DNA from 3 places in the Paenibacillus sp. FSL L8-0436 genome. Region 3 is predicted to be linked to each of the others. Evidence: riboswitches for the same ligand, from Rfam matches in the RefSeq annotation. Region 3 holds a riboswitch; each other region holds the start of a gene.
The links. A riboswitch is a leader RNA that binds a small molecule or an ion and turns the genes downstream of it on or off. The one in region 3 is predicted to bind cyclic di-AMP.
Positions count from the first base shown of each region.

Region 1: another riboswitch for cyclic di-AMP. It lies ahead of NSS79_RS00505 (C40 family peptidase); the one in region 3 lies ahead of NSS79_RS18590 (APC family permease).
Region 2: another riboswitch for cyclic di-AMP. It lies ahead of NSS79_RS02870 (hypothetical protein); the one in region 3 lies ahead of NSS79_RS18590 (APC family permease).

Region 1 is NZ_CP151955.1:102,869-112,927, forward strand. It holds gene NSS79_RS00490 (4a-hydroxytetrahydrobiopterin dehydratase) at 1-148, shown strand, start outside; gene NSS79_RS00495 (cytochrome c) at 252-608, opposite strand; gene NSS79_RS00500 (GNAT family N-acetyltransferase) at 715-1,221, opposite strand; gene NSS79_RS00505 (C40 family peptidase) at 1,484-1,933, opposite strand; cyclic di-AMP (ydaO/yuaA leader) riboswitch at 1,981-2,123, opposite strand; gene NSS79_RS00510 (C40 family peptidase) at 2,509-2,937, opposite strand; cyclic di-AMP (ydaO/yuaA leader) riboswitch at 2,995-3,133, opposite strand; gene NSS79_RS00515 (hypothetical protein) at 3,357-4,184, opposite strand; gene NSS79_RS00520 (M1 family metallopeptidase) at 4,196-6,223, opposite strand; gene NSS79_RS00525 (YwhD family protein) at 6,328-6,834, shown strand; gene NSS79_RS00530 (AbrB/MazE/SpoVT family DNA-binding domain-containing protein) at 6,950-7,420, opposite strand; gene NSS79_RS00535 (DNA-3-methyladenine glycosylase) at 7,638-8,318, opposite strand; gene NSS79_RS00540 (PBP1A family penicillin-binding protein) at 8,422-10,059, opposite strand, start outside.
Region 2 is NZ_CP151955.1:599,420-609,478, reverse strand. It holds gene NSS79_RS02895 (spore germination protein) at 1-547, opposite strand, end outside; gene NSS79_RS02890 (ThuA domain-containing protein) at 684-1,319, opposite strand; gene NSS79_RS02885 (SDR family NAD(P)-dependent oxidoreductase) at 1,359-2,081, opposite strand; gene ytxJ (bacillithiol system redox-active protein YtxJ) at 2,278-2,604, shown strand; gene NSS79_RS02875 (glutaredoxin family protein) at 2,601-2,843, shown strand; gene NSS79_RS02870 (hypothetical protein) at 2,941-3,357, opposite strand; cyclic di-AMP (ydaO/yuaA leader) riboswitch at 3,464-3,652, opposite strand; cyclic di-AMP (ydaO/yuaA leader) riboswitch at 4,074-4,286, shown strand; gene NSS79_RS02865 (hypothetical protein) at 4,411-4,920, shown strand; gene NSS79_RS02860 (hypothetical protein) at 4,949-5,401, shown strand; gene NSS79_RS02855 (hypothetical protein) at 5,479-5,667, opposite strand; gene NSS79_RS02850 (hypothetical protein) at 5,747-5,878, opposite strand; gene NSS79_RS02845 (hypothetical protein) at 6,146-6,778, opposite strand; gene NSS79_RS02840 (hypothetical protein) at 6,797-7,363, opposite strand; gene NSS79_RS02835 (transposase) at 7,558-8,751, shown strand; gene NSS79_RS02830 (thermonuclease family protein) at 8,895-10,058, shown strand.
Region 3 is NZ_CP151955.1:4,094,902-4,104,960, reverse strand. It holds gene NSS79_RS18605 (ATP-binding protein) at 122-2,041, shown strand; gene NSS79_RS18600 (thioredoxin domain-containing protein) at 2,149-2,877, shown strand; gene NSS79_RS18595 (disulfide oxidoreductase) at 2,877-3,308, shown strand; cyclic di-AMP (ydaO/yuaA leader) riboswitch at 3,536-3,695, shown strand; gene NSS79_RS18590 (APC family permease) at 3,821-5,638, shown strand; gene NSS79_RS18585 (iron-hydroxamate ABC transporter substrate-binding protein) at 5,813-6,841, shown strand; gene NSS79_RS18580 (iron ABC transporter permease) at 7,067-8,128, shown strand; gene NSS79_RS18575 (iron ABC transporter permease) at 8,125-9,159, shown strand; gene NSS79_RS18570 (ABC transporter ATP-binding protein) at 9,277-10,059, shown strand, end outside.

The sequences.
Region 1 (10,059 bases), 3.4 Mb from region 3:
TTCGGAAGCCTTCGATCATCATCCGCATATTACAATTGATTACAAAACGGTAATTCTGCGCTTGTCCGCAAAAGAAGAGAGCGGGCTTGCCGCGCTAGAGTTCCGCCAGGCGCATGAATTTAACGAAGCTTTCGATAAAACGCGTTAGGCGCAGGAGAAACCGACCTATCATAGGAATGGATATAAAAATGCCCGTGCAAGGATGCTCTGAATATCCTTTGTACGGGCATTCTGTATTTTTAAGGTCAGGTTTATTTCTTCTCTGCAAGCCACATGGCGACATTCGCAATCTCTTCGGGAGCAAGCTTATCCTTGAAAGACGGCATTTGGCCGCGTCCCTTCGTAACAATGGTGTAGATTTCTTCTGCGTTATGCTGGCCGCCTTCCTGCTGCAGACTAGGGCCTAGACCGCCCTGTAGCTGATCACCGTGGCAGGTAATGCAGCTTGCCTGTACAATCGCTTCGGCGCTTGCGGCATCCAGTGTGACTTGCGGCATCGTCGGGTTATTTTCTTCGGCGACCTCTGCTTTGCCGGGTAATGTGAACAAGAGCACTACCGCAAAGGCACAGGCTGCGAAAAACAAACCGCCCATGATCCATTTCTGCATCTTCATCCGTCCCCTCCATGTAAGCTGCTTCCTACATTATATAGGATGGTGAAGCGTTATCATAGCATTTGTGTCAAAAAAGTGGACGATTTCAATACTAAAATTTTCAATTTAATGGATCGTTATGTTGTTTATCATAGACCATGCAATAAAATGGCTTATTTCCGGTTGGAGTAAGGCGTTCATAAGTATCCGTGATCGTGAAGCCGCATTTTTGGTAGGTTCGGATCGCCCGCTGGTTCCAGGTCAATACTTCCAAATCAATCTCCCGCTCGGGATAACGCTTCAGCGCGGCCTGAACGATGGCTTCCATGAAAATGTGGCCAAGACCGTGTCCGCAAAGTTCGGGGCGCATTCCAATACCCAGCCTGACGACACCCTCCATCGGAAACAACTGCGCAAAGCCGCAAAGGATGCCTTGCTCGTTGACCACGGAAACATACTGGTCTCTGCGTAGCTCTGGATCGCCAAATTCAATGCCAAGCGCCTCCATTTGGGACCAAGGCATCCATTCGTAAATATTATAAGGCGCTTTGTAATTCCATGCGGCGATGTCTTCGGCATGGCTGATCTCCATGGGGACTACATGGAATGTAACGGGGGAGCTAATCATAAGGCCACCGGCCTCCTTTCATGGGGAGCAACAGCACTGGCTATACCTAATTATATCCATAACTGGCCTGATTCGACTCAGAAATTTTCTGAAAGGCGGAAACTTGACAAAGTGGTAAAAATATTTTATAAAATGGAGGAAATTTGGGGAGATTTATGTTTTGCGGATATTGGGAGGGGTAAGTAATTTTATAGACAAAAAAAACAGGCCCCCCCTCCAGATTTCGGCAAAAATCATGGAAGAGTGCCCGTTTTACGACAACTTATTGTACGTCATCATTGTCTTGGGAATCAGAAGTAACGGATTGGTAAGCATCTGTACTCATGATCCGTTTGGCGCCAACATAGCGGTTGACGTAGTAGCTGTCACTCATCGTGCTGATGGTTACACCACGGGAGGATGAAGCATGTGCGAATTTGCCCTCACCGACATAAATGCCGACGTGGGAAACACCTTTACCGCTTGTATTATAAAATACAAGATCTCCCGCTCTCAGATCATCCCGGGAAATGGCAGTACCCATTTGGTATTGGGAACCGGATTGGTGTGGCAGATTGATACCGATCTTATCAAAAACGTACATTGTAAATCCGGAGCAATCAAAGCCGTTGGTCGATACACCGCCGGATACGTATTTACTTCCGATGGTCTTGTCGATGACTTTATCCATTTTGGAATCCGCGAAAGCGCTTCCTGCTCCGATGGTAAGCATAATGGAAAAGCTTAGTACTGCTGCTGCTAACTTCTTCTTCAAAAGTGAATACCCCTTCCAAATGCCTACGAGGTTAGCTTAAGGGTTCGGTTGAAGGTCCCCTATGACCCCTCTGTGAATAGGAGGTCAATTCACCCAAAATCGGTTCCCCCGTTTCCCTAATGGTTAGGGAACTCGGCATGACTGTTGATTAGGATTAGCTTGTTAACCAATACATGACAAAACCTTTGTAAAACCCGATTCAATAATTACAAAAATGTTACTAAAAACTCACTGCGATAATTGTAACAAAGACTTCGCCAGTTGGCAATCACTTAAAACATATTAATGCATAATATTTACGCTTTTTAAGAGTTATCTTTGCTAAAAAGGTCTTATATTTACGCGCTGAGTAAGCTTTAACTTAGATTTGTTGGGATTTTTAGTAAAAAGGTGTTTCACAGACCTCAAATACGTGTAAAAGGTAGAATAAGGAAGACAAAAAGGAAAAACCCGGAAATGATTACGGCAATAATCAGTTTCCGGATTTCTATAAGTTACAATTATTTATTAGAGGATGGAATTCCTGAGGGATGTCAATCGTAAGCGATAGCTTTGTAAGCTGTTGTGCTCATTACTCGTTTGGCTCCAACGTAGCGGTTGGCCCAGTAGGATTGACTCATTGAACTGATAGTTACACCACGGGATGAAGAAGATTGGGCGAATTTTCCGTTGCCGACATAAATGCCGACATGGGAGACTCCATTGCCAAGGGTATTGAAGAATACCAGATCGCCTGAACGGAGGTTACTCCGTGATACGGCGGTTCCAACGCTGAATTGTGCTTTGGAAGTGCGGGGCAAGGTAAGGCCAACGTTCTTAAATACATATTTGGTGAATCCAGAACAATCAAAGCCGGCAGTGCTTATGCCCCCGGTTTTATATGACGTTCCGAGTGTTTTTGTAATAACCGTATCCATTCTGGAGTCGGCGAAAGCGCTCCCTGCTCCAAGCGTGAACACCATCACCAGCCCTAATGCTGCTGCGGTGCATTTCTTCTTAAAATTATGACTTTTCAAAAGATGTACTCCTTCCAAGGCCTGCGAGGTTAGCTTAAGGATTCGGTAGAAGGTTCCCCTATGACCCCTCTAAAGCGAGATCAATTCACCCAAAATATGGTTCCCCCACTTCCCGGTGCCGGGAATTTGGCGTTTTATGCACCGAAACAGTGACGTATCGACAAGGTTAAATGTTTAAAGGCACATTCATTTACTTCAAATTAGTTTCAAAAGATTACAAAGTTGTTACTACTGGTACAGGCATCATTGTACCAGAGGATTTACAGTTTTGCAAATACCCTAAATCACGTTGTAACCAAAAGAAGAGTCCCGCCCTTTATCTGGGGCAGTGACTCTTCTATTATGCCAAGGGACTGGCGTAATTATTATGGAAATGTTTTGCTGCACCAAAGGTGATACTGCCCCGCTATGCTCCACATTTTGAACAGCGTTGAGGGAAGCGGTGAAAATTGCCGGAACAGCAGTGCGGGCAGGCCTGGACAGAAAAGTGCGGTCACTCCGGAGAGCAGCAGCAGAAGCAGGCCGCAGGCGCCGAACAGTGCAGATATACAGGTGGAAGGGAGGATTACCCTCAGGCCAACCAGCAAGGAAGAGAACATGCCTGTTCCTCCGGTGAAGCCAAACTGCATGTACAGCAGCAGAATGCGGATCAGGTAGAAGTACAGGAGCCAGGCCAGAACATAAGGAACCAGTCTCAGCAGCAGGGTATAATCGAGAATACCGCTGAGGAGAAGCCCGTACATTTTGGGGAGAAGCCAATACAGCGGTGCTGCGGCCAGAAGCCATTCCGCTAGACTGAACAGCAGTACGGGGAGTCCGTAAAGCTTCATTCCGGGAAAAAAGAACATTCCCCGCTCCCCTTTGCGCTCCTGGTGCAGCTCATGCAGCAGCCCTGCACGGATAAAGGGGGAGCATAGCAGCCGTAGCGCTGAGAGGGCCAGCAGCAACCAGAGCCAGCGCAGCACCCCGGGGTCTGTGCCGAGTGCAGTCTGTCCTTCGATGTAATACAGCAATCTGCCTACTCCGCTGCCGCCGGCGTGTGTATCGGGATAACGGAGCAGCAACGGGATGAGGGCTGACCTGACGAATCTGTACAGGAAATAGCCCCAAAGCAGCCGATAGATAAAAAGCAGAATCAGAATATAAAATTGCTCTTTCATGCTGTACCAGCCGCGGGTTATCGATCTTTTCACAATCCTTCACCTCACCAGACAAGAGTTCCGAGCAGGGTTTCAAGCAGCTTCGTTGCGCTAAGCGTCCAGCGGGAGAGCGTCTTTCGCTCCAGCTCCGCCAGTCTAAAATTGTTGATATGCTTACTCTCCAGCAGAATGGAGTGCTCCGGATCAATCTCTGCGGACAAAAGAGGCGCTTTGTAGGCTAGCTGAAAGGTGGTTTCCTTCTCTTTCCCATTCCAAAACTGCTGGACGGTATAGCCATCCAGGAAGGTGAACTTTATGGGGACGTCACCATACTGATTTCCTTTATTGCTGACCGCTACTGAGCTTTCGTAACGGGCATTGTCATCACCGCCCTCTTTTTTAGGGTCAGAGATTTTAATATGATCAATCGAAAAATCCGGAGAACCGCCGCTGTATACATATTGGTCGAAGTAGGCTTGCCAGGATTTTTTGGTCACCTTCTCCACGATTTTCTGGAAGTCAGCGGTAGAAGGATGCCGGAAGCGGAACTTACGGGTATAGGCCGCCATTAGGGTATCCATCGTCTTGGTTCCGACCTGCTGTTCGATATCCTTCAGCACCAGCTTGCCGCGGATGTACACATTTCGGGCATAGGAATCGGCAGGAGTGTATTTCCAGGTTTCCAGGTCAAGCGGCTGGGAGGATGTCACCAGGCTGGCCTGCAGGACATGATTGGATGATACCCCATACTCCTGCTCCATCAGCCTGTCTTCGGCGTAGGAAGTGAAGCTTTCGTCCAGCCAGGCCTCCTCGAATTCATTGCTGGCTAACATCCCGTAGAAATATTGATGGCCGATCTCATGAATGACCGTGCGCTCCAGAGAGGTCCCCGGAGAAGCCTCGGCTGCGCCAAAAGCAGTAACCAGCGTGGGATATTCCATCCCGCCGGCGCCATTGCCCTCTTTGGGAGGTACGACGATGGATAATGTAGAGTAAGGATAAGGTCCGTACCATTTGCTGAAGTTGGTCAGGGCGGCCTTCGCTGCCTGGAAATAACGCTCCTGCAGATGTTTATGCAGCGGGTCCAGATAAAGCTTGATTCTCACGCCCGGTACATGGTCTGTAGAGAAGGCCTCCTCGGCTACCACAAAGTCCGGGGAAGCGGCCCAGGCGAAGTCATGCACATCATCCGCATAAAATTGGTACACCTTCTGATCCTGCTTCAGCTTGGCGCTCTTGACCGGGAACCCGCTTGCGCCAACGATATAATTAGGGGGGACGGAGATGGTTACATTGTAGATACCGAAATCGCTGTAAAATTCGGATGTTCCGTGATATTGGTGCAGATTCCAGCCTTCCTCTTGTACACCCCGGGTACCGGCAGGTTCATAGACGCTCAGTTTGGGAAACCATTGCCCGGCCATCACGAAATTGCCGGCGGAACCCATGCGGGCGAATATTTTGGGCAGCTTAACTTCAAACTGGACCTTAAGCGTTACGCTTTCCCCTCCGTTAACCGGCTGCGGGAGATGCACCTTTACGAGTGTCTTGTCATTGACATTGCCATCATCAGGCTGCACGTATTGCAGCCGCTGCATAAGCGATACTCCCTCCGTAGTCCGGAGATCGGTCAGGGTCATGCTGCCAAATCCGTTCGCTGGCATGGCATCACCCCGGAGTTCGCCTCCAGATTCTTTCATAAACGTAGTATCTTCAGAAGCAAATGCGTTTGGATAAAGATGAAAGTAGAGTTCTTGTACCGGTTTTAGGCCCGGGTGAGTCCAGGTCACCGTCTCTGAGGCTCTTAGAGAGGTGGTGTCCGGCAGCAGCTGCACGTCGATATGATACTCTACTACCCGCTGGCTTAACGCTTTCGAGACCGGAAGGGGAGTGCTCTCGGGAAGAACGGGCTGCACAGCTTTGGGCTTAGGCAGGGCAGCGGGGGACTTGGCCTCTTTTTGAACAGCAGCAGTTAGAACGGCAGAGCTGTGCTCTGCACCATACCCTGAAAGGACCCCTATTCCCCCTCCCAGCAGAGTGAGGGCGGACAGGGCCGCAGAGACGATAATGTACCTTAATGACAGTGGCTTCATACTGTGATTCCTCCCGTGACAAGCATCTACGGGATGTATATGTTTGCATTCGCCGCATTATTAGCTAAAATTAAATTATTAGTGAAAGGAAAGGATGTGCACTTGTGGATAACATACAACCGGAGGGCAAGAAACAGATTGCCTTAAATATTGTGAATGCCAAGAGCAAACATAAAGGCTTCGGCGCAGGCTCCATTGATTTGAACAATGTATCGCCCGTTATTATTGACGGCGGTGAAGCAGTTATCGATATCGGTGCCATGCATGCCAAGAGTAAGGTAGAGAAGGGGATTAAGTTCTCCATGAACCGCGAGGATGTGCCGGCGGGCAGACAGGTCTGGGTTGTCTGGGTAGCTGTAGACCGTACGGCGGAGGGCCAGTTCTACGGGGGAATTACCGCTTGCGAGATGTGGATTGATACAGAAGCACGGCGCGGCTGGAAAATTCTTGCCGATCATGTGAACAAGCTGGATGCTGCTCTGAAGCGGAAGATCATTCTGGAGGGGCTCGGTACAGTGGAGAGAGCGGCGCTTAAATCACTGCTGATTTCTCATAATGAAGCTTGGTGGAATGCCTCTCCGGAAGAGCTGAAAGCGCCACTGTCGGAATAGGAGATGTCCCCCGCAACATACTTTGTTTCAAGCTAAAAGGCTTGGCCCTCCCGAAACGGGAAAGGCCAAGCCTTTTGAATGCTCATGAGGGATGAATCAAGATGTTTGTGTTCATTTATCTGCCTGCTGCATTGATCTTGCGCTTTAGCTGGCTGACTCTGGCCTGGCTGATGCCAAGAACCTCGGCAAGCTCCTTCTGGTTGGCATACGGATGGTCCGCGATGGCCTTCTCGAGACGCTGGCTCATTTCCTCTGTCTTTGTTCTCCGGCCGCCACGCAGTAATGCAGTGTTGTCTTCAACAGGACTTACCGGTTGCTCTGCCGCATCGGAAACAAGCCCGGGATCCCCCAGCTCTTTGAGGCAGCTGTTGCAAATAAACTGATCTTTAAAGTAAGTTACATGATCAAGACTTCTGCAAAAAGTGCATTCTGTAGAGGTGTACTTTCTGAGCACAATAATCTCTTCATTCAGAATGAAAAACTCGATAGGATCTCCAATGTCAATATTACGTGTCATGCGGATTTCTACGGGAACCACAATTCTACCAAGACTGTCTAAACTCCGGATCATGCCTGTATCTTTCATCTCATGTCCCTCATTTGCATCTTTATATTTTTGTGTGGATATCTATGATTATAACAGTAATTGTAAGTTAAGAGAACGGGGGAAGCGCATACATTTATAGGAATTTGGCGAATAAAGAGATGAAAAGCCTCTGCCTGCGGAGGTCCGCTAGCAGAGGCTGATTAGGGTTCATTATTTTTTACCCAATTCCGGGTTACCGAAACAGGCAGGGAGATCTTTAAACTCTGAAAGAGCTGGCCTGCTTATCATTTACCGAAACGTAAGGATTGTTCCTGAGATAGAAACGCCAGGGCAGCTCCGCATATTCTTCAGCATAGGGAATATTGATGCGGGGAGCCTGTACAATATCAAGAGTTTCGGGGCTTGCGCCCTGCTCCAGCCAGAGCGGCCCGCCCGGTACGTCCAGGCGGATTTCATTCAGGCTTTTGTCGATCCGCAGCGCCCGGCAGAGCTTGCCTGGCCCGCCCGACAGGTCGGCTGGCTTCTTGACGGTTATGCCCCGGTAAGATACCATCCGCTCCGCATCGGCGGGAGTGAGCGGCTCCACCGCGCGGATCAATACCGCATGCGGATCATCTTGCGCGGCGGTAACCACATTGAGGCAGTGGTACATACCATATATGAGATATACATAGGCGGTGCCTCCGGAGCTGAACATCACTTCGGTTCTGGCGGTGCGGCGCCCGCCATAAGCATGGCTGCCTTTGTCTTCGGCGCCTCCGTAGCTTTCCGTTTCCACGATGCGGCAGCGTATGTCCCCGTCTTCCGTGCGCCGCACCAGATGCTGGCCAAGAAGAAGCGGCGCGGCCCTAAGCGCTGTATGCGCATAGATCTCCGGGGACAGAAGTGGAGAAGAAGGGAACGCTTCCCTGCCGCTGGCAGCGTTATTCGCATTCATAGATTGTTGGCACCTCTCCCTGGCGAAGCAGGGCTTAAAGCCTGTGCTTCTGCCGTTCATTGGTCCCATCGTAGCGCAGACGGGGCAATGGCTGCAACAAGGATCAGTTCATCCACCAGCGTTTAATGTCGCTCCACAAGGAATGTTCATCCTTGGCAGGCACTGCGTTGTCCTTTGATCCGCCGGATGGAGCGGTGTCTTCGCCTGCACCATGCTGGTCACAATATTCTGTAGGTTCTGTACCGCTGATGAAGGTTTCCAGCTCCTTCTCGGGGCAGGCGGCTGTGGCCAGCTTGCCGGATTGCGGGTTAATGTACACGCTGACTACGCCGTCGGGAATCGGAAAAGTTTTTGGCGGGACGTTTGCCAGCGCTTTTTCCGTGAACTCCGCAAAAATTGGCGCAGCCCGCCTTCCGTCAGACGTGGCGATTTCACGTCCTTTATCATAGCCCACCCAGACTGCGGTAGACAGCTCGGGGGTGAAGCCGACCATCCAGCCGTCGGTATCAGTGGTGCCGGTCTTGCCGGCCACGGGACGTTTGATAACGGAGGCAACACGATTTCCCGTTCCGCCGCTCTCAAATACACCTTCCATCAGACGGGTCAGCACATAGGCAGCTGCCGGCTCAACAACCTTTTGCCCCTGGCCCTGCGGAGCCTCATAGAGCAGATTGCCTTTGGAGTCGGTAATCTTGAGGATAGCCGTCACAGGCAGCTTAACCCCTCCGCCGCCAATCACCGCGAAGGCTGAGGCCATCTCCAGCGGACTGACCGGCGAGGTGCCGAGCGCTAGTGAGGGCACGCTTTGCAGCGGGCTATCGATACCCATATTAGCGGCCATTTCGGCGACTTTATCCGCCCCTACCTTCATAATGGTATTCACGGCATAAATGTTGTCAGAGGCAGCAATTGCCTGACGCATATTGATCTCTCCAAGATATTTGTCGCCAAAGTTACGGGGCTGATAGGTTTTGCGGTTATTGTCGTAATGGAACAGCGTCGGCTGGCTGTTAAAGACAGACAGTCCGGTCATCGTCTTGGACGAGAGTGCGGTCAAATACATAATTGGCTTAAAGGAAGATCCCGGCTGGCGCGTTGTGGCCAAGGCATGGTTGAACGGGTTGGTGCGGTAATTTGTGCCTCCGACCATCGCTTTGATATAACCGGTGCGGGGGTCGATGGAGACAAGGGCGGTCTCCAGCTCACTGCTGCCGTCCATTCCTTTATCGACAGCATCCTCTGCCGCCTGCTGCATATCGGAATCAAGGGTGGTATAGACTTTCAGCCCGCCCTGGTCCAGCTCATCGCTGCTGATATGGAGGGTGTCGATGACAAGACTGCGCACATAATCGCGAAAATAAGGTGCGGCTACAGTGGTGTCCTTCTGACCCTGAGGTTTGAATTTCAAGCCTTCCCGGGCTGCCGTCTGGGCTTCCGCATCGGTAATATCGCCTAAATTGGCCATCGCGGACAAAATGATGCCCTGCCGCTTCTTGGCATTCTCCATATGCGTATACGGCGAATAGTAGGTCGGGCCTTTGGGAATCCCGGCAAGCATGGCGCTCTCGGCCAGATCCAAATCCGCCGCAGCTTTGCCGAAATACATTCGTGCAGCCGCTTCAATGCCGTAGGCTCCATGTCCGTAATAGATTTCATTTAAATACATGTTCAGGATTTCGTCTTTACTAAACTTCATCTCAAGCTGCATCGTATATAAAGCTTCCTTCGCCTTACGGGTCCA
Region 2 (10,059 bases), 3.5 Mb from region 3:
CTACCTGATGCACGATAATTCCTTTCAATATCTCTGCTGGCGGGGCTGTACTCATGCCTTCAAAGGGCCGCACTGTGTTCATCAAGGGCATCAGGATGTTCTGGTCCATGCCTTCTTTGTCTGTAAGTCCATCCACAAAAAACAGCGCCGCCTTGATTTCCAGGCTTCCGATGCGCAGCTCTCTGACATTGACGTCGGACATATCGGTACTTATCTCCCTGAAGGACTGAACATCATGTTGGAACTCTCCGGTATAGGTCAGGGAAGGAGTTGCCTGTCCAGCGTTGTTTTGAACAAGGGGTGCGGCTGCGGCGGATTTTTTATTCTGCACAGCGATGCTGGTCTGATCCGCCTCCCCCGTATCTTCGGAGCTTGGAACACCCCCGCCCTTTTTGCCTTCAGCCCGCATTCCCCGGGTGCTCGCCTTACCCTCTTTCATTCGGAGCCAGATCATTAGGCGGGTTAAGACGACCGGAACGACGAAGATGACAAAACCTTGAAACAGCACCTTCCAGCCGGGCACAAGATCCCATAGCATCTTCCACATTCCATGCGTCCCCCTTTTTATTCGTAACCCTATTTTGACCGAAGCTGGAACATTCATACATCAAAAAAACAGCTGCATGCTCCTTTTGGGGAACGTGCAGCTGTTTTGATGTGCGAAAACGATTCAAAGGTAGGAGTTACAGCAGACCCGCTGCCCACATTCCGCCTTGGCGGATCATCTGGCGGAACGGCTCTGCCGAGAAGGAAGGCAAATGATGCCCCGGCATCAGATAAACTACACGGCCAAGTCCGAACTCATGGCACCAGGCTGCCTGACGCATGGCCCCTTCATGAAGGTACTCTGCCAGTACAGTCGTCTCAAAATAGGGATGCATTTCAAAGTAGTACGGCTCGTCCTCGATGACGAATTCGCTGATCCCCTGCATAATGGGATGCCCGTGTTCCGGTATTTTCATATGCAGGGAGGTGTATTCCGGATGATGGGTGAAATGCGCGCCCAGCATGGCGCCCAGCTCCTGATTCCGCTGCAGGGAGATTCCGTTATGTACAACGAGCAGACCTCCGCCCCCCGCTACATAAGACAGCAAAGCGGCACTTTGCTCCGGGGCTATTTTCTGATCGGAAAATTCGGTATAGGCGATAACCAGCTTCAATCCCTCAAGGTTGTCTTTGTTCAGGAGACTGTAATCTTCGGAAGCCTCCACCTGCAGATCAGGTGACAGAATGCGCTTAATCTCGTGATCCACACCGGCAAAAGGATGGTATTTCACCTCACTGTAGCTGCCAAGTGCAAGTGCTTTCCCTTCAGACATGTTCTTCCCGCCTCTCTTCCTGCTTCTCTTCGTGTATAGTTACCAGGGCCAGGCATTGCCGTCCAGGTCGAGATAAGCCGGCTCCTCACCCATATATTTCTTGTGCTCCTGCACGATATTCATAATCTTACGCGCCGACTCTTCAGGAGAAATAGGTGCCTCCAGAGCCTTCTCACCATTCATATAGGACTGCAGCCAGCCGGGGTGAAAGACCATAACCTGCCCGCCCATCACCTTCAAATGGTTGTGTATTAGGGAGGACTGCATATTAAGCGCCGCTTTGGACATACAGTATCCGTACATATTAATCCGTTTGTTCCGGCCAATGCTTCCGGCTTCTGAGGAGATATTAACAATCAATTTCTGCTTGCTCTGCATTAACAGGCCCATCAATTCATTACTGACCCTCAAAGAACCAAGCGTGTTTACATTATAAATGTGAGCCATGGCTTCATCGTCCATATCAACAAGCATCGTGGCATCATCAGCTCTATGAATAATACCGGCATTATTGATAATCATATCAACATGAACGGTACTGCCCGAAATGCTGCGTGCCGCTTGCTTGACACTCTCACGGTCGCTGATATCCAGCGGGATCAGAGTTAATCGGTCCGGGTACTGCTTTTTCAGTGCGTCCAGCGATTCCGACTCCTTCATATACTGACCGGCAAATACGGAATATTTGTTCTCTAGAAGCCAGCTTGCCAGAAAAAAACCTAAACCACGGTCAGCACCGGTAACAAAAGCAACCCTTTTCATGATTATGGACACACCCTTTACGATTCTTCAGGATACACGCGGCATCTCTCTCACATTAGCATGGCAGTCACGTTTTTTCAACGTCCTTCATGGGACTGTAATTCCACTGAAAGAGTTGCTCTAACTTCCTTTTTGATTTAATTTTGAACTATGTTACAATCGTAGTTACAAGTACTTATAGGAAGGTGAGATACCGATGTCTATCCAACAACTTCATACTCTGGAAGAACTGCAGCAATATGTTGCGCAACCAGGTAAAAAACTGCTTTTCAAGCATAGCACTACCTGCCCGATCAGCGCCAAGGCCAATGAGGAATTCACAGCCTATGTGCAAGGCTCCGAGACTCCAGCTGCCATTGTGCATGTGATTGAAGACCGTCCGCTGTCCAATCAGATTGCCGAAGATTTCGGGATCAAGCATGAATCTCCGCAGATCTTCCTGCTGGAAGACGGCGAAGTGCGCTGGAACACCTCCCATTGGAAAATCACCCGGGACGCCATCAAGGCAGCTGTAAGCCAATGAGCCAGCCGGTAATTGTCTATTCCACCACAGGATGCAGCGACTGCAATCAAGTGAAACAGTGGCTGACTGAGCAAGACTTTAGCTTCGAGGTGCGTGATGTTATGACAAGTACAGTGTATCAGGAAGAAGTCGAGAAGCTGGGCTTCATGGGTGTGCCTGTTACTGTGTACGAAGGCCGCGCAGTCAAAGGCTTCAACGTTTCCGAACTTAAGCAGCTTATTGGAGCAACCGCTGAATAATTCATAGCGTGAGGCATATAAATATTTGTATTTTGAAAAAGGCATCTCCTTGGACCTCTGTCCAGGGGATGCCTTTTATTTGCCCTTTTATTTGGCCTTATCCCGGATTCGTTGAGACATCCGCCAGAAAAGAGACATTTCCGCTGTGGGAATAGATGACGGAATCCGCTCCAAGTCCTTTATAGACCAGTCTGGGATTCATCGAAGTCGTAATTACGTATATTGGTTTTGTCGTCCAGGTCCGGCACATCTGGATATACCGGCAGCATAAGGTCACACTGCTCTCGAACAGAAATACTCTTCCTACCGGAAAAGAGGGGCGGAACCATGTATTCTGATGATGTGTGTCCACCACAAGATTGACCTCGATTCCCAGCTCCTCCAGACGCCGCTTCTCCGCCGCATTGTTGGCGATTCCTGCGATCTTGTAGCCTCTGAACTTTAAGATTTTGATAAAATGCTCCCCCGCTTTAGTCGGAGCGTTAATGAGTACATATTCTTCCGAATTCGCCATATCTTCCTCTCCTCCGGCCTAGGACTTCCATTCATTTGCCCGTACGAACACAGCAAAAAACCACAAAGGAATTCCCTCTGTGGTCCAATTAACGGTCACATTGTGCTCATCCTCTCTAATACGCTTACGAGGTTAGCTGTCGGATTCGGGCAGTGAGAGTCGCCCTACCTGTATCCATGCGAGCATTCTCTCGCACTTTCACAGGATTCACCCCATAACCGGCTCCGACTCTCACATCGGCTGCCGATTGTTGGTTCCCCCGCTTTCCATAACGGAAATTAAGCGGACTGCGTATTCGATTGTGTAGTAAACAGAAGTAATCATACTCTGGCGGTCACGGCCTTGTAAACCGCCAAACCTGCCAAAATAATGCATTTAGTAAACCCATTCCAGATCAGGTAGCGCTTACTTAAGCCTCAATCTCATCATTACTCTTATTTACTCGGCTTATCAACGATTTGCGAAAAAGCATACAGCGTTGTGATTTTATTCACCCGATGTTGAGCAAATTGCCTTTTGTGCTCTGATCACCCTAAATCAAAAGCAGTCGTATACACGAGATAAAAAGCTGAAAATCGTTGATAAATACCCTTTTAGCACTTCTTATCGTGTCTTTTGCCATAATCCCCTGAAAATCGGCTCAGAAGAATGTTTTTTCCTTTTTACAAAGCTCATGCGAAAAGAGTATGATTCGGTTTGAATCCAATACATGAAATGCGATATGAACGCTGAATTCCCGCAATGCGGGAAACGGGGGAACCATCAGGCCCGCAGGGCCTTACCTGGAAGATAAGAAGGGATAAGCTTCATATTATCCATTACCTTATCTTTCTTGGGGTGAATCCGAAGGAGACTGTGGTCTCATTAGGTAGGGCGACTCTCACCGTCCGAATCCGACAGCTAACCCCGTAAGCGACTAGAGAGAACCTTGATCCGCCACGTTTTTGCGCCAGGTGTATTTAAGCCTGTACCAAAACCGCAGCAGAGGTCCTCCTCTGCTGCGGTTTTTTGTGCTGAGGCTGCAGCTTATAAATGGGTAGGAGGGAAAACGAAATGAACCAGCGCAGGCTGTTACGTATAGAAGTGTTTGTATTCGATGCCCCCTGGCCATTCCATCATGCCACGGAGTCATCCGGCAAATGCCGGTATGGTGTGCTGAAGCTTACGTGCAAGGCTGGGTGCAGCTGGGGAGCGGGGATACTGTCTGCGGAAGGCGATCATTTTGACGTCATTAAATGGAGCAGCTTTCTGAGAAGTATACGCAATCACAGGCTGGAAGAAGCCATAGAAATTGTACAGCAGCTAGGTGCGCAGTGGGAGCCGGGTCAGCAAGAAATCGTGCAAACGGCCCTGCTGGATTTAAAAGCCAAGCTGCAAGGCAAGGTCGTCACGTCACATCTGCAAATGGTCCCCTATTCCCGTACAGCTGGGGCCGGCGGTACGCCCCCCTTCAGACGGATGTACTATAAACCTTCAAGTTCCCTGCTGCATAAAGGCAGCTGGCAGGAACCGGACATAGCCGAGCTAATGGACAGATCCATCGCTTATTTCTCCATCTTATAATTTCTTATTCAGGAAGGAACGTGAAGACATGCCAGACCCATTATCCCCGGAATGGACAGCTGCCAGCGGGTTTGCGGAATATGTCCAAAAGAACACCGGAAATATTTATGCACTCACCAGTCTGCTGCTGGGAGAGGGTGCCGTTGCTGAAAAGACTGCGATGAAGACCTTCACTGAGCTTTATACCCGGTACCTTCATGATGATTTCATCCCGCAGCCTTTCTCTCTGGATGCGTACCGGGAGTGCATTCAGCAATGCTCCCGGGCTGCAGAGGAGTGCAGCCTCTTTGTTTCCAATGGATTAGCCTGGGAGGATCAGATTGTGCAGGTGTTATGGTACGGCATGCTGCTGCCCCTGCCGGCAATCAGCACCATTCTTGAGCAAAGCGTGCCAGTGCTGAAAACCCGGCTGAGACATGTGCGCGAGCAAATGTGCCGGTTGGAAACGTTGCGGCCTGAAGCAAACTTGTTTGTTGTATAGCTGCGTATGGAATATAGCAACTTGTCAAAGCGCATGAAAAAGCCGCAGCATAGTGCTGCGGCCTTTTCTATTTATACTCAGCTCTTGCCCTTGCCGCCTTTGGCGAATCTCCAGGCCGCTGTACAGCAGCCCAGCAAGCCCACTCCGAGCATTAACGTCTGCAGCACACCCAGCAGGGTAGAGCCCTCCGGCTTAAGCATGCTGCTGAGCAGAATCAGCAGAATTGAAGCTGCGAGGATCGCGGGGATTTGATTGTTTTTTTTCAAGATTACCACTCCTTATCTTATTAAATAAGGTACACTATAACCCTTCATTTAACCAGCAGGATCCTGAACTCTCCATTCTCTATATGTAGAGACGTATAGAAACAAGCCTTAGAACGCAAACAGAGGCATCATAGTCAACAGCTTTGATTCGTGGGTTCTTCCAGTGCTTCCAAAGGCACATTTGCAGCTTCCTTCGAAACCATCTATCTATCGTTTGAAAGACTGGTGTATCCGCCAGCGAGAAGTATCCGCACCAGCTTAAAGGTACTGACTCAGTTCACGGTGGAAACCCTTGTCTAAGCTAATGGCTAATATTGCCTTCACCATTCTGGACATGAACTCTAAAGATAGCACCCATGCTGGGCGAACTAAAGGAAGCCGCAGTTTCCGAACCACGGCTTCCTTAGTTAAAACCTATGATCACTTTTCAATGCGCGCATAATGCAGCTCATTATTATTTGGTATCATAAATAAATCATTATTCTTTTATTTTATATTTCGAAAAAACCTCCTTCTTAATTTTTTCATGTTTTACATTCTCTGAATCCGAAGCAAAAGAAACTTCTGTCTCATTAAGGTTGAATTTACCGTTGTTCACGTTAATTACAACGTACTGACCTTGGTCATTTTGCATCAAAAATATAATATATTTCTCCCCTTTTTCTAGTTCAGAATATTCTTCACGAGTAATCTTATTTTCTTTTTTTTCAGGTTTTGCATATCCTATTGGTTCAATAATCTTAAGCGATTGCGATGTTGCAAGATTAAAATCTTGAGGACCTTTTAAAATTTTATCGATTTTCAAATCAGTTAGTGTATAGAAGTCCTGAATTGCTCCATCTCCAAAATACGTTGTAATATGTTCTCTTTCAGGAAAATCCATTGTAGGACTACCAACGAGAATTAAGTCTGCAGCTTGGTCTAATTGATTTACATCATTAAATAGAATATAATTTGCATCCATATTTATTGTCTCTGCTTTTTCAATGGGCGTACTTTCAGCTTTATTGTTTGCTGCCAATCCTGAAGTATTGATAATGGCAATAGTTAATGCTATCAAAGCAAGGATAATTATCTGCTTGCTGTTAAATTTAATTTTTTTCTTCAACACAATGTATCACCCCTAATTTTAATTTCCCCATTTTGCTTTAAGTTGGTTCTTGTCATACTGTTGAGGGCCAATTGTTTGAACACCTTGAAACATTACAGAATCGGTTATACCTGATTGTGTCGTATGAGCCAAAGATAAGGTATGACCAAGTTCATGAATTGCATTTGAAATTCTTACTGCTGATGAACCAGGAGATTCATATACAATTAAATTATTATTATAGCTTGCGAAGGTCGTAAATGCTCTTGGTACATTATTATTTACGGGATTTCCATTTGCATCGTAATAAGAAGATAATCCAAGAAAAGTAGGATCAGCTGAAAAGCCAACATAATATTTGTCTGGCAAGCCACTCGATGAGGTGGTTTTCCCAATGGCAACATTAGAAGAAATCCCCCCCCAACTTGCTCTTGCCGTATCATATATTCCTTCATATCCATATGTTACTACGGAAGAATCGTAATAGGCATTAAACTTTGCAGAAGAACGTCCGCCTGCAAAAAAATCAGCAAATGCACTAGTTGGAATGCTTATAGCCAAAATAAAAACGGATAGTAAAGCGCCTACTAATCTTGTTTTCTTCATTTAAAAAACACCACCTGTATAATTTTTTAAAGGAATTTATTTCTATTAATTAACTAACACTTCTTATTCGAGCATTTTGCATTAATCTAAACCCTTGTTACACAAAGCAATTTCAAGCATAAAAAAGGACTTCACCCCAACTTGGAGAAGTTTTCAAGTGACCAAACGAGAAAACCCAAGGGAGTGAAGTCACTATGTATATTCTCCAAGAAAGTCTATTTTCCTTTGAGGAGCTTCAAAAAATTGATTCCAAAGAACGTCTGCCCATCTTTTTCAGCGCACTTGACCTGCGTCCTTATGCGAGAGAATTGAGGAATCCTTCACCCCGAGGAGCGGATGGACACTGTCGGCAAGGCATTCTTCGCGCGTTACTCGCGGCTCCCTTAGAGAACATCGATACGTTCACCGGCCTAGCGCGCAGACTGGAGTTTGACCTTCGTTTCCGTTACCAATGTGGACTTCGGCTGGATCTCCCCGCCCCTTCGATTTCCACGTTAAGCCGAGTCTTTGCCGAGTTGACTCGCAAAAGCCTTGCAAAGCAGTTGTTTGAGGATCTTGTGGCTCAGTGCCAAGAGGCTGGAATCATCGCCGGCACTCATGTCGCGATCGACAGTGCAGCCATTCACGCCTACGAAAAAAAAGAACCCAAACGAAAAAGTGAACTTACCGGCAATGCCAACTGGGGTGCGAAATTTGATAGCTTTGGCAACAAAGTCAAGTGGTTTGGCTATAAGCTGCATCTGGCCGTCGATGCAAAGAGCGAACTTCCCATGGCACTCCAGGTGACCCCTGCCCATGTGAACGACGGAGACGAAGGGCCTGTGCTCATAGCGCTTGCCGCTGCGAAATCCAAGGCGAAATTCTTCATGCTGGATGCGGGCTACGACCAAATGAAAAACTACGAGGCGGCCCGGAACGTCAAGGCCCAAGCCGTTATCCCTCTCAATCCACGGAATGAAAAGGAACCGCCCGCTGGGATCACCCGCAAAGGCACCCCCTGTTGTTCGATGGGTTTTCCCATGACGTATTGGGGTCAAGAGAAAACACATTTGAAATTCCGTTGTCCGCATGCGACAGGTCAAGTAGATTGTCCTTTGGGCATGGCCGCTTGTTCGTCTTCCAATTATGGAATGGTCGTTAAAATCAATAGTCAAATGGATCTCCGGCGCTATGCGCTGCCGCACCGGGAAAGCCGAGGCTGGAAAGAACTTTACAATAAACGAACCAGTGTGGAGCGCTGCAATTCTCGAATGAAGACCTATTTAACCGCTGACCAGCTCCATGTTTGGGGTATTCAAAAAGTGACAACTTACCAATATTTAAATGCAATTGTGTTACTTGCCTCTGCGCTTGCCATCGCGAAGCAACGAGTACAAAACGCCGCTTAAAAATTTCAGCTTCACCGAAATTCTGTCCGTCTGCCTACTTATAACCCAAATATCAAAAACGGAGCTTTGGAAGTGGCCCGACTTTGACTTTGAATTGAAAATTGAATTATGCAAAATGCTCAAATAAATAAAAGGAGTCTACTATGTCGCGTTCAAAGAAAACTCTCATTGTAGGTGGAATCTTACTTTTGTTTGAAATCCTATTGCTTTTAAACTTAACTTTTCGTGAGGCCATTGCTATTAATTTTCTTTTTATTGCCCTCGCCGCAATCCCAATTTGGCTAATTGGAATGATTCTTCCTCAGAAAGTTATCTGGTGGGGGGATCCCAATAAACGAAACCGAAAGAGTGTTTCAAAGTACACTGGGATTCAGCTATTGATTTGTTTTATTCTAGCCCTGATTATTATACCTAAATCGCAAGATCCTGTTTTAAGTTCAGCAATACCATCACCTTCTCCGACTGGTAATAATGTTAGTACCATTGTTGAGGCATCAGACCAACCTAAAGTAGAAATTGCTTCAGGTACCGCTAATAAAGAGGTAACGCCTTCTAGTAAATTAATTGAAGCTAAAGTGGTAGAAGTAACAGATGGGGATACTTTTACAGTAAACATACTAGATGGATCTGAGGAAAAGGTACGACTCCTTTTGGTCGATGCGCCTGAAACCAAACTTTCCAATAAAGCAGCCCAACCTTTCGGACAAGAAGCAAATGACTTCACTAAAAAAACTCTAAGCGGAAAAACAATCGAGCTTGAAGTAGACGAATCTGAAAGGGATCAATACGGACGACTACTTGCATACGCTTATTTAGATGGTAACATGATAAATGAGATGCTCCTCAAGGAAGGATTAGCGCGAGTAGTTGTCTATCAACCTAATGTTAAATATGAGGAGAAGTTCCGTGCTATTCAAAAAAACGCACAGAATGAAAAGCGTGGAATATGGAGTATCGAAGGCTATGTAACCAATTCTGGTTATGATGTAAATGCGATAAAAGTAACGAAAAGTCCCCAGGCCACTATTATACCAACAGCAACCACCAAACCTGGAGTTTCAAGAAATAAAGTCTCACCAACTCAAACACCGAACCCCGTGGCTACTAAGAAGCCCGTTGCAACTAAAAAACCTGTTGCAACAAGTAAACCGACTAAAAAGCCTACGGATACAAAAGAGCCGATCCAAGATGTCTATTACAAGAATTGTGATGCCGTTCGAGCTGCCGGAGCTGACCCAATATATGCTGGAGATCCAGGATATTCACGCAAACTTGATCGTGATGGTGACGGAGTAGGCTGCGAATAAA
Region 3 (10,059 bases):
TTGTGTGTAATGCATTACCACAATTTAGCATTGGGAGACTGATTCGAGTCGTTTCTTGTCGGGTAAGAAAGTGTAATTAGCATCTTTGTACACATCTAACCGAGAGAAAGGAGAGGTCCAAATGCTAAATCATCAGAATCATTATAATGATCTGCTGGTCCTCTTTTCCATTGCGATAGCATTTCTATCCTGCTTTGCGGCCCTAGATCTGGCGGAAAGGCTGGTACGGGGCAGAAGAAGGTTGCCTTTTATAATATTGATGTCTTCTGTTCTGGGAATCGGGATGTGGAGTATGCATTTTATAGGCATGCGTGCCATGAGGCTGGAAACTGCGGTGTCCTATTATCTGCCCCTGATGATTGTCTCGCTGCTCATTCCAATCGCGGCTTCCTATGTGCTGTTTCAACTGTTTAATAACCCTCGTACACGCAGCAGAGTCTATCTTGGCTTAGGCGGGCTGCTCTTTAGCGGGGGGCTGCTCATCATGCACTACAGCGGAATTATGGCTATGCAGTATTCTGCAATCTATCAGCAAAGTCTATTCTCCATCATAATGTCTGTCTTATTCTCGCTTATTGTTCCTGTCATTACAGCCTCTTATGATCCAAAGTGGCTGGAGAATGCCTATAACATCTTTTCTGCCAAAAAAATAATACTTGTGCTTACCCTGACTGGAGCCTTGACCGGTACACATTATGCAGCGATGGCAGGGGTTTCTTTCATTACCTCAGATCGCGTTACCTATGCCGGGGATGCTCTGTTTCTGGAGGATTCACTGCTCGGGATGATTCTGGGAGGTTCATTTATTGCCATTGTAGCGGTTGTATTGGCACTTTTGTACAGGGACCGGAAGCGTGTAATCATCTCGGCAAAATTTAACGAGCAACGTTATGTAGCGTTGTTTGAGTTCAGTCCGGATATAGTGCTCTGCATCGACCCGGTACGCAAGAAGATTGTAAGCGCAAATCCGGCATTACGTCAGACGACTGGTTACGGTAAAGAAGAACTGAGAGATTACAAAAATATAATGTACAGCCTTGAAGATGAAATTGCACTTAAGGAGGCAGTGAAGCGGGCATCGTTAGGGCATTCGGCGAAGCTGGAGCTCGCGGTGAGAATGAAAAATGGAGTCAGGCTGATTTGCAGTGCAACGGTTTTTCCGCTGGTAAATGAGAAGGAGCGGTTTGTCTATATCGTTGCCGAAGATGTGACCGCGCTTGCCCTGTTTCAGCAGGAGCTGATTATTGCCAAAGAAGCGGCTGAAAGTGCTGTCCGGATGAAAAGCGAATTTCTGGCTACTATGAGCCATGAAATCAGAACGCCGTTAAACGGGATCATCGGAATAAATCAGCTGCTCGCTGACGAGATTCATCATCAGGAGCACCAGGATTTGTTGAAGCTGCAAAATAGAAGCAGTCATGCCTTGCTCAATGTGATTAGTGATATTCTGGATATTTCCCGCTTGGAGGCTGACGGCCTGCAGCTGCATAAGGAGCCTTTTCAGCTGTCAGTGCTGCTTAGGGAATGTATGAATCTGTACGAGGTCGTATGTAAAGAGAAAGCATTAAATCTCACACTCCAGGTTGCACAGGCCATCCCTGACCATTTAGTTGGAGACAGCGCTCGAATTCGGCAAATTCTTGTGAACTTGATTGGAAATTCCGTTAAATTCACCCATACAGGTGAGATTAACGTAGTAGTGGAACTGTGCCGTACGGAGGGAAACTCAGAACAATTGCAGTTTAGGGTGAAAGATACAGGCATCGGCATTTCACCCGACAAGCTTCCGCTGCTGTTTCAGCCCTTCTCCCAGGCGGATGCCTCTCACAGCCGGAAATACCCTGGAACGGGGCTTGGGCTAGCTATCTGCAAGAAGCTGATTGATTTGATGAACGGTACGATATGGGTCGATTCCCCGCAGGATGGAAAGACGGAATTCATCTTTAGAATCCCCCTGCATCCGATGGACCTGGCTAAGGAACAGCTTTTCAGCAAGGAAGGAGAGACCCCGAACAGTAAGTTGAAAACAAAGGCGGTGTGAGCTGAAGTTTGTTATGGAAGTTTGCCAAAGAGAGAACTTTAATTATATAATTTTAAATTATATGACTTTCATTACCCGGGTCCTGAGTGGACGGAAAGGAACTCTCTTTGAGCAAAAACAAACGAAACAGTGCCGCGGCTCCCCAACAGGGCAAGCAGGAGAAGCGCAGGGCAGAACAGGAAAAGCAGAAGCAAAAAACGAGAATTCTGATCTTCAGCACAGTAGCAGCCGTTATCATTATCTTTGTCGCTCTTATCATGCTGATTCCAAAAGGGAACTCTGACTTTAATTACAGCGAGATGCATAGACTTGGAAAAGAGGATGCTCCAGTCAAAATTGTCGAATTCGGGGATTATAAATGTCCGGCGTGTTCAGATTTTACCGGTACCATCAAACCTCAGCTTGTTGAAAAATACGTAACTCCGGGCAAAGCAGCCTTTTACTTCGTAAATATGGCCTTTATTGGACCGGATTCCGAAACAGCTTCATTAGCAGCTTTGTCTGTCTATCATCAGAACAGTGAAGCTTTCTGGACCTATTATGACGCAATCTATGCTAATCAGGGCGAGGAGAGCGAAGAGTGGGCGACCGCTGATTACCTGGTAAGCCTGGCGCAGAAAGAGAACCTGCCGATAGATTTTGACCTCCTGCGTAAAGACATTGAGGAACGCACCTATGAAAGTGAACTGCAGAGAGATATGAAGCTGGCCGAAGACAGCAAAGTGACCTCTACTCCTACTGTATTTGTTAATGGAGTCAAGGTAGACAAGGCCTTTGATATCAAAGCCATCGACTCGCAGGTGCAAATCGCCCTTGATTCGGCGGATGCCAAATGATGAAATTCTCTACCTTCTGCAGACGCCACTGCCTGTATCTGGCCTGGTTTGTTTCTGTAATTGCTGTAGCAGGAAGCTTGTATCTTAGTGAAGTGCTGCATTATGAACCCTGCAGGCTATGCTGGTTCCAGCGTATCTTTATGTATCCTCAGCTGATTCTGCTCGGAATTGCCACGTACCGGGGAGATAAACGCATCATTCCTTATGTGCTGCCTTTATGTCTGATAGGCGGGAGCATCTCCCTGTACCATTACGCGGAGCAGAAAATCCCTGCACTCAGTAAAATCTTGCCATGCACAATTGGTGTACCCTGCAATGAGGATTATTTGAACTTTTTAGGGTTCATTACGGTACCTCTGCTTGCGTTGATTGCTTTTGCTCTAATCGCAATTTTGCTCTGGACCGGGCGCCAAGAAGAGCCAGCAGAATAAGAAAAGGCTTTGCAGAATTTAGAGCATAAATATTTCCTTAATTTCTGTCACAATTAACATCCAAAACACTCAAAAATCACGGAACGCTGGGATAATGAAAGAGAATGAAAGATCCACTTATCCCCGATCTTGGATTTGAGCTTTTTGGATGTTTTTTCATTCTTTTTTCATTTTTTTCACCGCTTTACTGAAAAGCTATTGTAGACTATTATTAGTCCTTGTGAGAAGTTGAATATGCGCTGAATTTTCCGCAAGGAAAAACGGGGGAACCAAACTTGGCGGCAACGTCAATGGGGTGAATCGGAGGCAGGTCAGTATGACCGGAACCGTAGGGCTACCACAGCCCGAATCCGCCAGCTAACCTCGTAAGCAAGGGTGGGATAATGAGCATGCGTAAGCATGCGGATCATTTCCGTATGCTTATTTTTGTGCCTGCATTTATGAAACCTGCCAATGAAAACGGCGCGCGGTATTACCGTTTCAACTCAACAAAGAGAGGAACTGTTACTACAATGGTAAGCAAGGTAAAACGACTATTGATCGGGCGTCCGATGAAGTCGAACGAACTCGATCATGAAAAGTTATCCAAGGTGAAAGCACTGGCTGTTCTGTCTTCCGATGCACTCTCGTCTGTGGCCTACGGAACGGAGCAAATTCTGATTGTACTGGTGGCCGCGGGCTTCACCGCCATCTGGTATTCATTGCCGATTGCATTAGCCGTATTGGGCCTGCTGGCCATCCTTATTTTTTCCTATCGCCAGACCATCTTTGCCTATCCGCAAGGCGGCGGAGCGTATATCGTGGCAAAAAGCAATCTGGGCGTTCCTACCGGCCTCTTGGCTGGCGGCTCTTTATTGGTAGATTACATTCTTACGGTTGCAGTTAGTGCTTCGGCGGGAACGGATGCGATCACATCGGCCTTTCCGAGTCTTCATAATCATACTGTGCTTATTGCAGTCTCCGTCATTCTGATCTTGACGATTATTAATCTCCGCGGGGTGACGGAGTCCGCTTCATTTATTGCCATCCCGGTGTATCTGTTCGTGGTCTCTATCTTTGTACTCATCATTGCCGGGGTGTACAAATATATTACAGGCGGCGCTCATGCCGAAATCCCGGAGATCGGTTCCGCCGTTTCCAACGTCAGCCTGTTCCTATTGCTCAAAGCCTTCAGTTCCGGTTGTTCGGCACTCACCGGGGTAGAAGCGGTGTCGAATGCCATTCCGAATTTTAAAGCTCCAGCGGAAAAAAACGCCGCCAAAACCTTGATGCTGATGGGAGGCATCCTCGGATTGATGTTCACCGGCATTACACTGCTGGCGTACTGGTATGGGATTACTCCTAATGAGAAATCCACCGTCGTGTCGCAAATTGCCGAATCTACGTTTGGCCGGGGCGGTTTGTACTTTTTCATCCAAGGGATAACGGCCGTCATCTTGTTCCTGGCGGCGAATACAGCTTACTCGGCGTTTCCGCTGCTTGCGTTCATGTTCGCCAAAGATAAATATTTGCCTCATGCCTTCATGGTCCGGGGAGACCGTCTTGGCTTCTCTAATGGTATTATCTTTCTCGGAGTATTGTCGGCTGTGCTTGTAGCTGCTTTCCACGGAAATACAGAAGGGCTGATTCCGCTGTATGCAGTCGGAGTATTTATCCCTTTTACGCTGTCGCAGCTTGGCATGATGGTGCACTGGTTCAAAACGAAGCCGAAAGGCTGGCAGAATAAATTTGTAGTCAATACAATTGGTATGCTGACTACCCTGACGATTACGCTTATCTTTATCATCACCAAGTTTTCCAGCGTCTGGATGGCCTTCATCTTCCTGCCGGTTGTCATGTTCGTATTCCACCGCATTCACCGTCATTATATGAATATAGCTGATCAGCTTCGCATTTGTCCTGCCACGGATAAACCGCTGATTAAAGGAAGTACCGTTGTTGTTCCGGTTGCGGGTGTTACACGCGCTGTGCTGCATTCGATCAGTTACGCGAAGTCGTTAACAGATAATGTGGTGGCAGTCTACGTTGGTTTTGATGAAGAGGAGATTCACAAGATGGAGCAAAAATGGGAGGAATGGAACCCGGGTGTACGCCTGATCGTGCTTCGTTCCCGTTACCGCAGCATTCTCCGCCCACTGGTGAAATTTATCGATACCGTAGAGTGGAAGACCGCTACTACAGACCATATTACCGTATTGATTCCACAGTTCATTACCAAACATTGGTGGCAGGCGATCCTGCATAATCAGACCAGCCTGTTCATTCGCTCTTATCTAATGAATCAAAAAGATATAGTTGTAGCAACAGTGCCCTATCATTTGCACAAATAGGCAGATAAATATGGTTAGCAGAGGTTGTTTCCGTAGCTTGCGGAGGCAACCTTTTTTTATAGAACGAATAATTTTGTTGACAGGGATAATGAGAATCAATATCATTTAAAAAGTAAGGCGAAGGCCTCGGACACCTTTGACCATTAATGCATGTAAATACAGGAGGGGTTTTTAATGTTTTCGAACAATAAGAGATCAGGCAGCATGAAGCTGGCATTGATCGGATGTATGGCTATGACTTTGTTCTTGTCCGCTTGCGGCAATAGCAATAATGAGAATGCTGCAAATTCTGGAACGGAAGCTACCGCTGCACCTACGGCTACTGCTGAAGCAACGGCAGCGCCAACGAAAACAACTGCACCGGCTACAGAGAAAACGGTGACAGACGCCATGGGACATGAAGTCACGGTACCGGCTAATCCGCAGCGCGTACTTGCTTCTTATATGGAAGACTACCTGGTAACACTGGGCGTTACCCCGGTAGCGCAGTGGTCCGTGACAAACGGAACCCAGGAATATCTGATTGCTGATCTTAAAGATGTGCCAACCATCAGCTATGATCTTCCGCTGGAGGCTGTGACCAGCTTTGCACCGGATTTCCACATTGTGCAGTCTGAGTCCAGTGTGCAGAACGGTCTGTATGACCAGTTGAACAAAATCGCACCTACTTATGTCCTTGGTGACAAGATTAGCAAAGACTGGCGCAAATCGCTGCTCAAAATCGGTGAGCTCCTGAACAAGAGCGCTGAAGCTGAACAAGCCATTGCGGATTACGATCAAAAAGCAGCAGATGCAAAAGCCAAAATCAGCAGCTCCATTGGTGATGATTCGGTCGCCATTCTGTGGCTGGTGTCGAAGAACTTCTTTATAGTAGATGAAACACGCAGCAGTGGTGCCGTAGTGTACGGGGATCTGGGTTTGAAGCAACCTAACCTGGTTACTGAAATTCCTGCGGCATCCAGAGCGACCTGGAATCCGATCACGCTGGAGAAATTGGCTGAACTGACCGCAGATCATATCTTCCTGGTGAACAGTGACAAGACCGAAGCCTCTGACATTCTTAACGGAGCAATCTGGAAGGGTATCCCTGCGGTTAAGGCTGGAAATGTTCATGAACTTAGCGAGGCAAGCAGCTGGCTGTACAGCGGAGCCATTGCCAATTCCAAAACCATTGATGATGTCTTGAGTTTTCTCGTGAAATAATCAGCCTTAACTGTGTGTAGAGAGAACTCTTCAACGGTGGAGGGATGTGCAGGTTCTTGTATCTTGAGATACAATGACCTGCACCTTTTTTTAGGACATTAACTTAATCGTTCACAGTGAAAGTGCGAGCTGTGAAAGCTTGTACATAATTCAGATATTTGCGATAATGAGAATGATAGTTGTTCTCATTAGAGCATTGAACTCATCCTATTAAGGGGAAGACTTATGGTGTCATCCACACGTTCTATAACTAACAGTACAAATCCGTCAGGAGATCAACCGCTGAAGACAAGGCCGGTTGCTGCGGTAGTTATTTTGATTTTCGGCCTTGCCGCTGTCGTCTTTGGTCTGGCACTTTCCGTTTCGGTGGGTTCCGCGGATATTAGACTGGTGACGGTATGGGAGGCAGTCTTCCGGTTTAATCCGGATCTGCAGCAGCATCAGATTATTCGGGAACTGCGGATTCCCCGTGCTTTGGCGGGAGCGCTGGTTGGTGCTTGTTTCGCCGTCGCAGGAGCAATCATGCAGGGCATGACCCGCAATCCGCTGGCAGATTCCGGCTTGCTGGGTCTGAATGCCGGTGCCGGCGCAGGATTGGCGTTAGCTTTTGCTTTTGCGCCATCTGCTTCTTTTCTCTACATTATGCTGTACTGCTTCATCGGCGCAGCAGCGGCAGCCATTCTTGTGTTCGGGATTGGCTCGCTCTCCCATAGCGGCTTAACCCCGCTGCGTCTGACCCTTGCTGGCGCCGCTGTAAGTGCTATGCTGCTGGCGGTAAGCCAGGGAATCGCGATTCTGTTTCATCTGTCCCAGGATATTGCCTTCTGGATGGCAGGCGGGATCGGCGGGACGAATTGGACACAGCTTCGTATTTTGTTTCCCTGGATTGCGGCAGCTCTGATAGGATCTCTGCTGATCTCCCGATCCATTACACTCCTTAGTCTCGGACGCGATGTAGCGGCGGGACTTGGACAGCGGACCAGGCTAGTGCAAACAGCCGGGATTATTATTGTAGTGATTCTCGCCGGCTCCGCGGTTTCGACGGTTGGACCGATTGCTTTTGTGGGGCTGATTGTCCCCCATATTACACGTTATCTGGTTGGCGTCGATTACCGCTGGATTATTCCCTGCTCTGCAGTGCTCGGCAGCTTACTAATTGTATTTGCTGATATTGCGGCCAGAATGATTAACGCGCCTTATGAAACACCGCTAGGCGCTTTAATCGCAGTGATCGGCGTGCCGTTCTTTATTTACTTGGCGAGTAAACGGAAGGGGGAGCTGTCATGAGCAAAGCTCTGCGCTCACCCACCGGGAAACAACGCCGTACCCGGGAAGCAGCCATATTGACTTCACTTGCGGTTCTTATCGTGGTCATCTTTATTGTCAGTATGAACACCGGGTTAATGCGATTATCACCGCTGGATGTCTTACACACAGTCTTTGGAGAGGGAACGCAGCAGCAAAAGCTGATTCTCTTTGATTTCCGGCTGCCGCGCATAGTGATCTCGCTGCTTGTCGGCGCAGGGTTTGCGGTTTCCGGCTGCATTCTGCAAAGCTTGTCGCGCAATGCGCTGGCGGAGCCTTCCACACTGGGAATTAATGCCGGTGCCGGGTTTGCGGTGATTATCTTTATCTCATTTGTTCCGGCAACCTCGGCAGCTCCAATCTTTGTTCTTCCGCTGCTGGCGCTGGCCGGAGCAAGTCTTACGGCTGCACTTATTTATTTCCTGTCTTTCCGGCGTGAGGATGGCCTCTCGCCGACAAGAATGATACTTATTGGGATCGCTGTAGGTGCAGGCATCTATGCTTTCCAATTGATCCTGTCGTTAAGGCTGGATCCGCAGAATTATCAGTTTGTGGCGATCTGGATGGCCGGTAAAATCTGGGGCGGCGACTGGAGATTTGTGCTTGCGCTGACACCTTGGATAGCTATTTTGCTGCCATTTGCGTTCTACAAAGCCCGGGTGCTGAATGTACTTAACCTCGGGGACCAAACCTCGGCGGGGCTGGGCATGCCAGTGGAGAAGGAACGCATTCTGCTGCTGGCCGCCGCAGTCGCGCTGTCCGGCTCCTGTGTCGCCGTAAGCGGCGGCATAGGCTTTGTGGGGCTGATTGCGCCCCATCTCGCCCGCAGGCTCGTTGGACCGAAGCATCAGGTGCTGCTACCTGCCTGTGCCTTAATCGGCGCGCTGCTGCTGCTTACCGCGGATACTATCGGCCGCTGGATTCTGCAGCCGGCTGAAATACCGACAGGTATTGTAGTTGCGCTGATCGGCGCTCCCTATTTCCTATATTTACTGGCCAAATCAAAGGCCTGATTAACTAAAGGGGCAAAATGCTCCATAAAACTAAGCGAATGCTTACAAAGTCAGTTTTATTGCGTCGTTAATCTTAAAGGAGCGCATGCTCCATAAAATTTTTAAGGAGTGAAGATCATGTCGGAACGTTTGAATACAGAACAGCTGAGTATTGGTTATGCGGAGACTACGATTGTTAATGGGTTGAACCTGTCTCTCCCAACAGGGAAGATCACAGCGCTGGTAGGAGCGAACGGCTCCGGGAAATCCACGATTCTCAAGACGATGGCGCGGATTATGAAACCTAAGAGCGGCAATGTTATGCTCGACGGCAAATCAATTCATACCCTATCTACTAAAGAAGTGGCTCGTCAACTGGCCATCCTGCCGCAAAACCCGACGGCTCCGGACGGACTGACTGTATCCGAACTGGTTGGGTACGGGCGTTACCCGCATCAGAAGGGCTTCGGCACAATGACTCCTGAAGACCGCGCGATTATCGCCAATGCGATTTCCGTTACCGGGATGGAAGAGTTCCATGATCGTCCAATCGACCGCCTCTCCGGTGGACAGCGCCAGCGTGCCTGGATTGCCATGGCTCTGGCACAACAGACAGATATCCTGTTCCTTGACGAGCCGACCACGTTCCTTGACATGGCTCACCAGCTGGAAGTACTGCAGCTGCTGCAGAAGCTGAACCAGGAAGAGGGCCGCACAATCATTATGGTGGTGCATGATTTGAACCATGCCTCCCGCTACGCGCAGCATATGGTAGCGATCAAGTCAGGCACCGTCATCAGCGAAGGGAACCCGATGGAGGTTATGACACCAGATGTGCTTCGCAAGGTATTCGGAATCGAATGTGATATCGTTCCCGATCCGCGTACAGGTGTACCTTTATGCCTTCCTTACGAGCTTGCT